2 regions of the Rugosimonospora acidiphila genome follow, and region 2 is predicted to be linked to the other one. Evidence: riboswitches for the same ligand, from Rfam matches in the RefSeq annotation. Region 2 holds a riboswitch; the other holds the start of a gene.
The links. A riboswitch is a leader RNA that binds a small molecule or an ion and turns the genes downstream of it on or off. The one in region 2 is predicted to bind cyclic di-AMP.
Positions count from the first base shown of each region.

Region 1 (6,706 bases), on a different contig from region 2:
GCTGACCCACGGCGAGGCGGTCCTGCAGACCGCCTCCGGTGAGGTCGAGATCGGCATCCGCCAGGGCAGCGCGGCATGGCTGGACGTCAGGTCGTCGAACGGCCAGGTGCACAACGAACTCGACACGACCGCCGGGCCGGAGCGGACCGAGGAGACCGTGCAGGTCCGCGCCCGCACCCTGGACGGCGACATCCTCATCCGCCGCGCCGCCTGACCGAGCGAAGGAGCAGACATGACGAACCACACCGCGCCCACGGCCACCTCGCCCACGGTCGCCGCCTCGCCGGTCGACGGGTCGCTGACCGGAGCGGGCCACGCCATCGCCGTCACCGGCCTGCGCAAGTCCTACGGGAACAAACTGGTCCTCGACGGCGTCGACCTGCACGTCGCCGAGGGCTCGGTCTTCGCGCTGCTCGGGCCGAACGGTGCCGGCAAGACCACCATGGTGCAGATCCTGTCCACCCTGATCCGGGCCGACGGCGGCCGAGTGAACGTCGCCGGGTACGACGTCGCCCGGGAGCCCGACGCGGTGCGCGACCGCATCGGCGTGACCGGACAGTTCTCCGCGGTGGACAACCTGCTCACCGGCGAGGAAAACCTCAGGCTGATGGCCGACCTGCGCCACCTCGACCGGGCCACGACCCGGCGGCGCACGGCGGACCTGCTGGAGCGGTTCGACCTGGTCGACGCCGCCCGCAAGCCGGCGGCCACCTACTCCGGTGGCATGCGGCGCCGTCTCGACCTGGCGATGACGCTGATCGGCGACCCTGGGCTGATCTTCCTCGACGAGCCGACCACCGGCCTCGATCCGCGCAGCCGCCGCACCATGTGGCAGATCATCCGGGACCTGGTCAGCGGCGGCGTCACGGTCCTTCTCACCACGCAGTACCTCGAGGAGGCCGACGAACTGGCCGACCGGGTGGCCCTGCTCGATCGCGGTCGCATCATCGCCGAGGGCACGCCCACCGAGCTCAAACGGCTGGTTCCCGGCGGCCACATCCGCCTCCAGTTCACCGACCCGCTCCAGCTCGACGCCGCCGCGCGCACGTTCGACGTCGGCCAGCGCGACGACGACGCCCTCACCCTGGACGTCGCCGGCGACGGCGGAGTCACCTCGCTGCGGGCGCTCCTCGACCGGCTGGACGGCGCCTCGATCGACGTCGCGGCCCTGTCCGTGCACACGCCCGACCTCGACGACGTCTTCCTCGCCCTCACCGGCCCCGCCACGACAGAAGGAACGGCCCGATGACCACGATGTCCCTCGCCGTGCGCGACTCGTCCACCATGCTGCGGCGCAACCTCAAACGGATGCTGCGCTACCCGTCGATGACGCTGATGATGATCGGCATGCCGGTACTCTTCCTGCTGCTGTTCGTCTACATCTTCGGCGGCACCCTGGGTAACGGCCTCGGCGGCGCGCAGGCGGGCCGGGCCGCGTACGCCAACTACGTGGTACCGGGGATCCTGCTGATCGCCGTGGCCGGCGCCGCTCAGGGAATCGCGGTCTCCGTCGCGATGGACATGACCGAGGGCATCATCGCCCGGTTCCGTACCATGGCGATCTTCCGCCCCTCCGTGCTGACCGGACACGTGCTGGGCAGTCTCGTCCAGTCCATGCTGAGCCTCGCCGCGATCCTCGGGGTCGGGCTGCTGGTGGGCTTCCGGCCGAACGCCACGCCGATCGAATGGCTCGCCGTGGCCGGCGTCCTGCTGATGGTCACCTTCGCGATCACCTGGTTCGCCGTCGCCTGCGGCCTGGTCACCAAGAGCGTCGAGGCGGCCAGCAACCTGCCCATGCCGATCATGCTGCTGCCGTTCCTCGGCAGCGGGTTCGTACCGACCGATTCCCTGCCCAGGGGCGCGTCGTGGTTCGCCCAGTACCAGCCCTTCACCCCGGTCATCGAGACCCTGCGCGGGCTGATGCTCGGCACCCCCATCGGCAACAACGGCGTCCTCGCCGTCGCCTGGTCCGGGGCCATCACCATCGGCTGCTACCTCTGGTCCCGGCGCCTCTACGGCCGTGACCCGTCCCGCTGAACCGACTGCTGAACCCGCCACCGCACTGCCCCGGAACCTGACGGTTCCGGGGCAGCCACGGGTAGCGGTGAGGGCGCGGGTTGGCCTCAGGCCCCGGGGCGGCGGTAGCCGGCGATCGGCAGGTACGGGTTGCTCAGCTGGGTCATCCGCACCACGTCACCGGTGGTCGGCGCGTGCACCACCCAGCCATCGCCCACGTACACGCTCATGTGGTGGTGGTCGCTGAAGTAAAAGACCAGGTCGCCGGGCTGCAACTGGGAACGCGTGACCGGCTTCGTGTCGTCCCACTGCCACCCGGTGAAGTGGCCGAGCGTGACGCCGGCCGCCTTCCACGCGTACAGGGCCAGGCCCGAGCAGTCGAAGGTGCTGGGGCCCGCGGTGGCCCACACGTACGGCTTGCCGATCTGCGCACAGGCGGTCTTGGCGGCGATCGCGCCGGGGCCGGTGGTCAGCTCGGCGGGGCAGGCGACCGGTTCGTAGGTGCCGCCGGACTTGCCGCTCTCGCCGTACGCCTGACGGCGCAGCACCTGCAGGCTGTCCATCTGGTTCTGGATGTCGGTCTTTTCCTTGGACAGCTGCTTGTCCTGCACGGTCTCGGCCGCGATGAGGGCGTCCAGCGGCTTCTTCTGCGCGTTGTACTTGGCGACCAGGTCGGCGGCGTCCTTGACGGAGTCGGACTGGCGGTGCGCGATGGCGTCCAGCGTTGACATCTGGTCGGCCATCGTCGCCGGGGTGCCGGTGGTCAGCAGGGCATCCAGGGGCGAGGTCTCCCCGTACTCGTAGAGCTGCGCGGACAGCGCGCTGACCCGGGTCAGGGTGAGGTCCACCTGGATCTGCAACGGCTTGATCTGCTTGGCCAGGTTGGCGGACTTCGTCTGGTTCTGCTGCAGCTGCGAGTGCAGCTCGTTGTACTGCTCGACGAGCGGTTCCAGCTTGTTCCAGTTGTCGTTGATCTGCCCCTCGATATCCGAGATCGAGGGTGCCGCCTGGGCGGTCGTGCCGGTTCCCACAACGAGGAACATCATGGCGGCGACGGCGACAAGGACACGGCGTGGCCGGCTGAGCACTCGGGCGTACGCCACGGGCGGCTCCTTCTTCCTCGACCGCCTACCGGGTTAGCTGACGGGTTCGGGCGGAAGAAGCCCTGCCGCGCGGCTGCGCGGGTTCACCCCAGTGCTTAGGTGGGTTCCCGGCTCGTGGTGACGACTCGGCGGTGTCCGGCCTCAGGGCCGGACGGTTAGGTGACCTTGGACGACCGAACGATAGCCACCGGCACCCGGTCATTACAAGCCGGACCGCCCAAGAGGGTAGTAGTCAGACCGTTACCGATTGACGTGCGTGCCGGTGCTCAGCGTCATTAGCCGGCGAATACTCCGTTCCAATCTTTGATGTGCCAACGGCGCACCAGACCGTTGATCACGAACGGCTCGTCCTTGGTGAACTCTTCGGCCGCTTCCCGCGTAGTGAAGATTGCCATAGCACCATCGCGGACCGGGTCGGCAAACGTGCCGTCCCTCAGCGGCGTGCCCCGATTATGAAACTCATCGAGGCGCCGCGGTGCCCGGGAATACTCGATCGGCAGGCGGCGTCGCCCGGCGAATAGCGGGGCGCCCCGTCCGGGAGCCGGCGACGGCTCCCGGACGAGGCGCCCGGGTTTCGCTTGTGACGGGAGGAGAGATCTACCCGTCGGCGGTCAGGTCAGGAGGAGTAGCCGCGGGTACCCATCCAGTTGGCCAGGTCGATGGTGGTCATCCAGTAGGTGTCGGCGCCCTCACCGGCCGGGTCGGCGATGTGCACGTCCCGCCCGTTGTCGCTGTACCCGATGACGGCGATGTAGTGGCCGCCGTCGTACTCGTGGTACCCGCCGGACAGGTCCTGCGCGCTGCCCACGATGTTCGCGACGACGCCGTACCCGTTGCTGATCGCGTGCACGACGTTCGCCTGCAGTTGGTCCATTTCAGCCGACGTCGCGCTGCTGCCGGGGATGAAGGTGGTGTGGTAGAAGCTCGTGCCCTCGAGGCGGTTGAGCTCGGCCGTGGTGTCGGCCGCCGAGTTGGTGCCGGCGGTCGTGGTGCCCATGGCCATGGCGATGGTGTCCTGGCTCGGCGCGGCGATCTTCGTGCTCGCCGCCATCCGGGTCGAGGCGGGGCCGCAGTAGTAGCCGTTGATCTGGTACTCGAAGTCGAACTTGAGGTCCTTGGCGGCGGGTGCCACGGGCTTGGCCGGGGCCTTCACGACCTTCGGCGCGGCCGGAACGGTCGACGCGTGGGTCGGTGACGGGGCGGCGGGCGACGGGGCGGCCGGCGACGACGCGGCCGATGCCGGCGCGGCGATTTCGGCCCCGGCGTTGCCCGAGCTGTTGATGGTGCCGGCGGCGTTGGCCAGCGAGATGGCCTGGGCGGTGCCGGGGGCAGTGGAGCGCTTGCCCAGGCTGAGCGGGAGCGCGATCAGCAGGGCCACGCCCAGCATCGTCGCCCAGACCAGGGCGATGCGGTGCGCGCGACTGGGCACGGCATGCTTGAAGTGCTTACCGAGATTTTGGGGGTTCACAAATTCCTCGCCAGGGGATTTCTATCGCTCTATGGAAGCGGATGGATTTCTGGAAAGGCCGACCGGTAAAGGTGTCACAGCCGGATGGAAAAACCATTCCGGGGATTTGTGCGAGGCAGGCTGGTACCACGTCCGGGTGGTGAATCGCCTGAATCGCGATCGCGTGCGCGAATTCGGTGACGCTACGGGCTGCTTGTGCCCGGCTGACCGTCCGCGCGCCGCCGGCCGGCGGTGGTGACTATCTCTCCGGCGTCACTGGGCCGCTGCGACCGGCGCAACGGGGCGCACTGGGTCGAGCGGGAAAAGCGCATGGTTGGACCACGACAACGTGAGTCGCACGAGCACGTTCTCCTTCCGGTGCCGCTTACCGGGTTAGCTGACGGATTCGGGCGGGAAAGATCGCCCTACCGCGAATAGAGGTATTCGCGGATTCACCCCACGAGCACGGGTCCCCGATTCGTGACCTGCACGATTCAGCGGGTCTGTTCCGGTGTCATCAAGTGACGACGGGGGGCCGGACCAGACGGGTTGACAGTACTGTCGGCCCCCGCCGCTGCCAACCCCCTGACCTCGGCTTCTCCCCGCGACGGGCGCGAATCGGCGCCGCGCGGGAGGGTGGCGGCTGCGAATCCGAATACGATCGGTGACAACGGCTCAACTCGATGTTCGATTACCGGCCGTTCGAAATCGGAAACCCTGTGCGTTCGGGGGACATCGACAACCCGCGTTCGATGATCGACTTTACGTGCCCGTGCGGGCGCGCCGGGTAGGTCCCGGGCTGGGCCGCCGCGATTTATATCACCGCCGGGCCGGGGCTCCGGGGCCGGGAGAGAGTCGAATTCTTGGTGGCTTCCCCCCCGGGCAGGGGGAAGGCCACCAGGATCTGAGCGCTTCTCGCGGCCGAGAGGGCGGGGCGGTAGGCGTGTGTTTTGCAGGCAAATCCGGTCGTGCCGGGCTTTTGGGTCGCACTCTTGCCAGGAATCGATGGTCTGGCTACGGTGCACCAAAGGCAGGACGTCCTACGTAGGATGTCCATTCAGTGCGAGAGGCCCGCATATGCCCATACCGTCCCGCATTACCGCCCTGGCGTCGCGCCGCCGGGGATTCCTGCCGGCCGTGGCCGCCCTGGCCGGCGCGTTGCTCATCGCGACCGCCGCGCCGGCCAGTGCCGCACCGGCCGGTGCCGCGCATCACCAGCCCCCACCCCCACCGCCCGCTCCGAGCCTCACCTCACAGGTCATCTACAGCCCGGCCCAGGATGCGGGATACACCTGTTTCCGGATTCCGTCGATCGTGAAGGCCAACGACGGCACGCTGCTGGCGTTCGCCGAGGGCCGGGTCACCAGCTGCGGCGACTCCGGGGACATCGACGTGGTGCTCAAGCGCTCCACCGATGGTGGCAAGACGTGGGGGCCGCTGCAGCTCATCAACGCCGGCAACGGCGACACGCACGACCAGCCCACCGCGGTGGTGGACAGCCGGACCGGCCGGATCCTGTTGATTACCAACGCGAATCCGGGCGGCACCAGCACCTCGGCCTGCGCGATCCCGTGTGACCGCACCGCGTACCTGCAGTACAGCGACGACGACGGCGCGACGTGGTCGGCGCCCCGCGACATCACCAGTCAGGTCAAGGACCCCAGCTGGAACGAGTGGTTCGTGACCGGTCCCGGCCACGGGCTCCAGCTGACCGAGGGGCCGCACAAGGGCCGGATCGTCGTCGGCTTCAACGCGGAGAGCGGCGTCGGCACCAAGGAGAACGCCAACCTCGCCGGGCTGGTCTACAGCGACGACGGCGGCAACAGCTGGCACATCGGCGCGACCGACAGCATCCCCTACAACGCCGACGGCACCTACGGCCAGAAGCCACAGGAGCTCAGCCTCGCCCAACTGCCCGGCGGCGGCATCTACGCGGCGGCCCGGGAGACCGGCGGTACCGACATCGGCAACCGCTCGTCCGCGGTCAGCCGGGACGGCGGCCGCTCGTTCAGCACGAAGTTCGCCACGATCCCCGACCTGGTGACCCCGCAGGTGCAGGGCACGGTGCTGACCCTGCAGGGTGCGGCGAACCAGGGTCGGATGCTGTTCTCCTCGCCGGCCAACACCGACCTGCGTAAGA
Region 1 covers NZ_BAABJQ010000044.1:51,254-57,959, forward strand. The annotation lists gene ABEA87_RS39315 (DUF4097 family beta strand repeat-containing protein) at 1-214, shown strand, start outside; gene ABEA87_RS39320 (ATP-binding cassette domain-containing protein) at 233-1,249, shown strand; gene ABEA87_RS39325 (ABC transporter permease) at 1,246-2,037, shown strand; gene ABEA87_RS39330 (C40 family peptidase) at 2,124-3,119, opposite strand; cyclic di-AMP (ydaO/yuaA leader) riboswitch at 3,127-3,260, opposite strand; gene ABEA87_RS42870 (YciI family protein) at 3,395-3,514, opposite strand; gene ABEA87_RS39335 (C39 family peptidase) at 3,736-4,587, opposite strand; cyclic di-AMP (ydaO/yuaA leader) riboswitch at 4,934-5,076, opposite strand; partial or broken gene ABEA87_RS39340 (sialidase family protein) at 5,644-6,706, shown strand, end outside.
Region 1: linked by a shared signal. The riboswitch ahead of ABEA87_RS39335 (C39 family peptidase) and the one ahead of ABEA87_RS00130 (C40 family peptidase) in region 2 are both predicted to bind cyclic di-AMP.

Region 2 (4,273 bases):
ATCCGGACCTTCCCTAACCTATGTGATCGTCCCGCTCCGTCCCCCCGGGAGCGAAGGAGTTCACTCTTCGTGAGAAATCACCTCACTGTCCACCTGCCCTCGCGGCGTGTCGCCGTTGTCGTGGTAGCCGCGGTGTTCGCGCTCATCGCGGCACTGCTACCCGGCACGCAGGCACACGCCACCCCATCGATCTCCGACATCGAAGCGCAGATCGACCAGAAGTGGAACCAGCTCGAGCCGCTCGTCGAGCAGTACGACAAGGTGCACGAGCAGCTTCAACAGAACCTGAGCAAGCAGAGCACGCTGAACAAGGAGCTGGCGCCGCTGCAGACCAAGGTCTCGCTGGCACAGACCCGGGTCGGCGCGATGTCCGCTGAGCTGTACATGAACGGCCCCGGCTCCAACCTCAACGCCCTGCTGGAAAGCGGCGACCCGACCACTCTGGTCGACGAGATGATGAGCCTCAACCAGGTGGCCAAGGCCCAGCAGAAGACCGTCGACGCGGTGCAGCAGCAGGTCGCCAAGTACACCGCCCAGAAGAAGTCCCTGGACAGCCTGGTCGCCCAGCAGAAGAAGCAGGACGCGAGCCTGGCCACCCAGAAGACCACGATCAACGCGCAGATCAGCCAGCTGCAGAAGCTGCGTACCCAGGCGTACGGCTCGGCCGGTACCACCGGCGGCAACCTCAAGCCGGTCCCCTGCCCGTACACCTACACCAGCGGCTCGGGCGCGACGGCCGCGAAGAAGGCCTGCTCGCTCATCAGTCACCCGTACGGCTGGGGCGACGCGGGGCCGACCTACTACGACTGCTCGGGCCTGACCATGGTCGCCTGGGAGGCCGCCGGCGTGTCCCTGCCGCACAACGCGGCGGAACAGTACGCGGCCACGAGGCGGGTCAGCTCCAGCCAACTGCAGATCGGCGACCTGGTGTTCTACGGCTCCGACCTGCACCACGTCGCGCTGTACATCGGCAACGGCTGGGTGGTGCACGCGCCGAGGGAGGGCGAGGACGTCATGGAGACGAAGATGACGGTCATCGGCACTCCATACGCCTACGGCCGACCCTGATCCTCCCGGTTCCTCCGGAGTTTGAAACCGGCGGTGTCCACTATGGACACCGCCGGTTTCGATTTCCGCAAACGTTCTAACGAGTTTTCTACTCGTCGGATATGGTCGTTACCGCGCGTCGACAAAGTAAATTCGGCGCGTAGTAATGCTCGTGTTTGCTTGCGCGGCACGGTGTCGTGTCCCTACCGTTATGAGTCGCCGCTCGGAAGTCGGTCGCCCGTGAGGGGAGACCCCGGACGGCACCGCCGAATCGACAATACGAACCGGGGACCCACCAGCACCATGGGGTGAATCCGCGCAGCGCGCGGTAGGGCGCTTCCCAGCCCGAATCCGTCAGCTAACCCGGTAGGCGGTGAAGGCCAAATGCCTTCGCAGGGAAGAAAGGGTCGTCCACCGTGGCAGGGTTTGCCGCCCGACCGCCTCGTACCCGTCTGATTCACACCTTCCGCCTGGTCCGCGCCGCGCGTCTCGTCGGCCTCGTCGCCGCCGTCTCCGGCCTCGTGCTCGCCGTCGGCGCCACCACGGCCTCCGCTGCCCCGCAAACTCCGGGGCAGCTCGAGGCGCAGATCGACCAGAAGTGGAACCAGCTCGAACCGCTGCTGGAGCAGTGGGACGGTGTCCACCAGAATCTGGTCAACAACCAGGCCAAGGTCGCCGGTCTACAGAAGAAGATCAAGCCGCTGCAACAGCAGGTAGACCTGGCGATGACTCGGATCAGCGCGTTGTCCGCCAAGTACTACGAGTACGGCCCTAGCTCGAACCTCAACGCGCTCTTGGAGAGCGGAGACCCGACCACTCTGGTCGACCAGCTCGGCATGCTCGACGCGGTGTCCCGCTCGCAGACCCAGAGCATCTCCGACGTCGTGAAGCTGCGCCAGCAGTACCAGAAGCAGGAAGCGCCCATCGACGCGATGGTCGCGCAGCTCTCCAGGCAGCAGCAGCAGCTGACCACGCAGCGCACGCAACTGCAGAGCCAGCTCAACCAGTTGCAGCAGATGCGGCTGGCCGCATACGGCAGCGGCGCCGGCACCGGCGAGTACCGCCCGGTCGCCTGCCCACAGGTGTACACCGGCGACGCCGGCAGCAAGGCGGCCCAGTTCGCCTGCGACCAGATCGGCAAGTCGTACGTCTGGGACGCCGACGGCCCCGACTCCTACGACTGCTCCGGGCTGACCCTGGCGTCCTGGCGCTCGGTGGGCGTGACCATCCCGCACAACGCGTACCAGCAGAAGCAGACCACGACACCGGTCAGCAAGGCCAACCTCAAGCCGGGCGACCTGGTCTTCTACTACTCGGACGTGCACCACGTCGTCATCTACGTGGGCAATGGCTGGGTGGTCAGCGCGCCGACCTTCGGCAAACCGGTGCAGATGCAGAAGATCAACACTTCTGTCGTCAACGGCTACGGCCGACCTACCACCTGACGGACGACGGCGCCGCGGGTGGCTGACTAGCCCGCGGCATCACCGCTCCTGAATGCCCGAGGCCTGGCCGGACCTCCTCCTCCCCGGTCAGTGTCCGGAGCGGCCTCGGATCCCCTCATCGCTCGCGCTCTGATAGCCCGTCGCCCACGCTCTGATCGCTCACCTGCGGCGCCCCGCCCGCGCAGTGCCTTCCCCCGGCGTACCTCTTCCCCCCGCCGAGCCTGCCGGAGCGGGGCGCCGCGCTTTCGGTTCCTATCCGAACATATGTTCGATAGAATGTGGAGATGGCAACCTGGTCGGAATTCGCGGCAGCCGAGCCCGACCTCGCGGCGGCGATCCGTGAGCTCGTCCACCAGTACGGGTCCGGCCTGGGGTACCTGGCGACGGTGCGGCCGGACGGTGGCCCGCGGATACACCCCGTGGCGCCGGTCATCATGGATGACGGGCTGTACTGCTTCGTCATCGACTCGCCGAAGAGGCGCGACCTCGACCGTGACGGGCGCTACGCGCTGCACGCGTTCCCGCCGGAGGACAACGACGACGAGGCGTACCTGTCGGGCCGCGCCCGGCCGGTCACGGACCGGGCCAGGGTGGAGCGGCTGGCCGAGGCGTACCGGGCGGAGCGCCGGATCGACTGGCGGCTCTACGAATTCTCGGTGGACGTGGCGATGGTGGCCCGGCGGCCGGAGGGCGGCGGTCCATCGGCCCGGCGGACGGAGATCTGGCGGGACGAGCGGTCCGGACACACGATGGGCGACCCGGCTCTGCACGCGGGGCCGGCGATCAGGTAGAGTAGATCCGCTCGCGGGTGTAGTTCAATGGCAGAACATCAGCTTCCCAAGCTGACAGTGAGGGTTCGATTCCCTTCACCCGCTCCAAACCGAAGGCCCTGGTCAGGACGTGAGCCCCAGCCAGGGTCTTCGATATTCTTGATCCTTTGGTCATGCTACGTGCCATTAGCGTGCCATTGGGCGCAGATCAGAGCTTGGCCACGAGGTCCTCCATAGCCTCGACGCAGTTGAGGCGGTACTCCTCGTGCACCGTCACGCGGTGGCCCATGACGTCGAGCTTGCCGGCCTGTAGCTCGTACAGCGGGCAACCTCGTGCGAACGCCACGACCCCGGTTGTCTGGAAGTCCCGGATGTCCACCAGGCCGCTGTCGACATCGTTGAAGTTGAAAATCTCGGGGTTGCTCGCCAGCAACTTGCCAACGTCCACGGTGATGGAGCGAAGTACGGCAGCATACGCGGATGCCGGACCCATGTACTGCGTGAGGCGGTTCTTCGCGATCATGTGTACCTTCGGCAGATCCCGGCCGGCCTCGGTTAGGCGTGTGGCGAACGCGTAGGTGGCGTAGATGTCCGACGGCAGCTTGAGCCCGTACACCAACGAGAAAGCGTTCTGGATCGCGCGGCGGGACGAGTCGTCCGCCATGACTGGCAGTACAAGGCGATCGACAGCCGAGAGGGCGATTTGGGTGTAGATCGAAAAGCTCGGGTTGCAGTCGATGAACATGGTGTCGTACTGCTCGTGCAGCGGCTGGATAAGGTCGGACAACCAATCGACCACCGCTACCCAGGCGTTCGTACCCGGGATCTGGTTATTAGCCAGGGTAGAGATGGCGTTGGCCTGGAGTTCCAACAGCGGGTCGCCGCAGATCAGATCGACGTTGGCCGGTACGGCGGGGTTGTAGTCGTGGGGCTTCGTGATGAAGTCCGCGGCCGACAGGGAGGCGGGCGGAGAGTACGGAGAGGGCAGCCGGGTCTGGAAGTAGCCGCCGA
Region 2 covers NZ_BAABJQ010000001.1:24,182-28,454, forward strand. The annotation lists gene ABEA87_RS00125 (C40 family peptidase) at 70-1,068, shown strand; cyclic di-AMP (ydaO/yuaA leader) riboswitch at 1,302-1,435, shown strand; gene ABEA87_RS00130 (C40 family peptidase) at 1,464-2,492, shown strand; gene ABEA87_RS00135 (pyridoxamine 5'-phosphate oxidase family protein) at 2,777-3,283, shown strand; tRNA gene ABEA87_RS00140 (tRNA-Gly) at 3,297-3,370, shown strand; gene ABEA87_RS00145 (ParA family protein) at 3,471-4,273, opposite strand, start outside.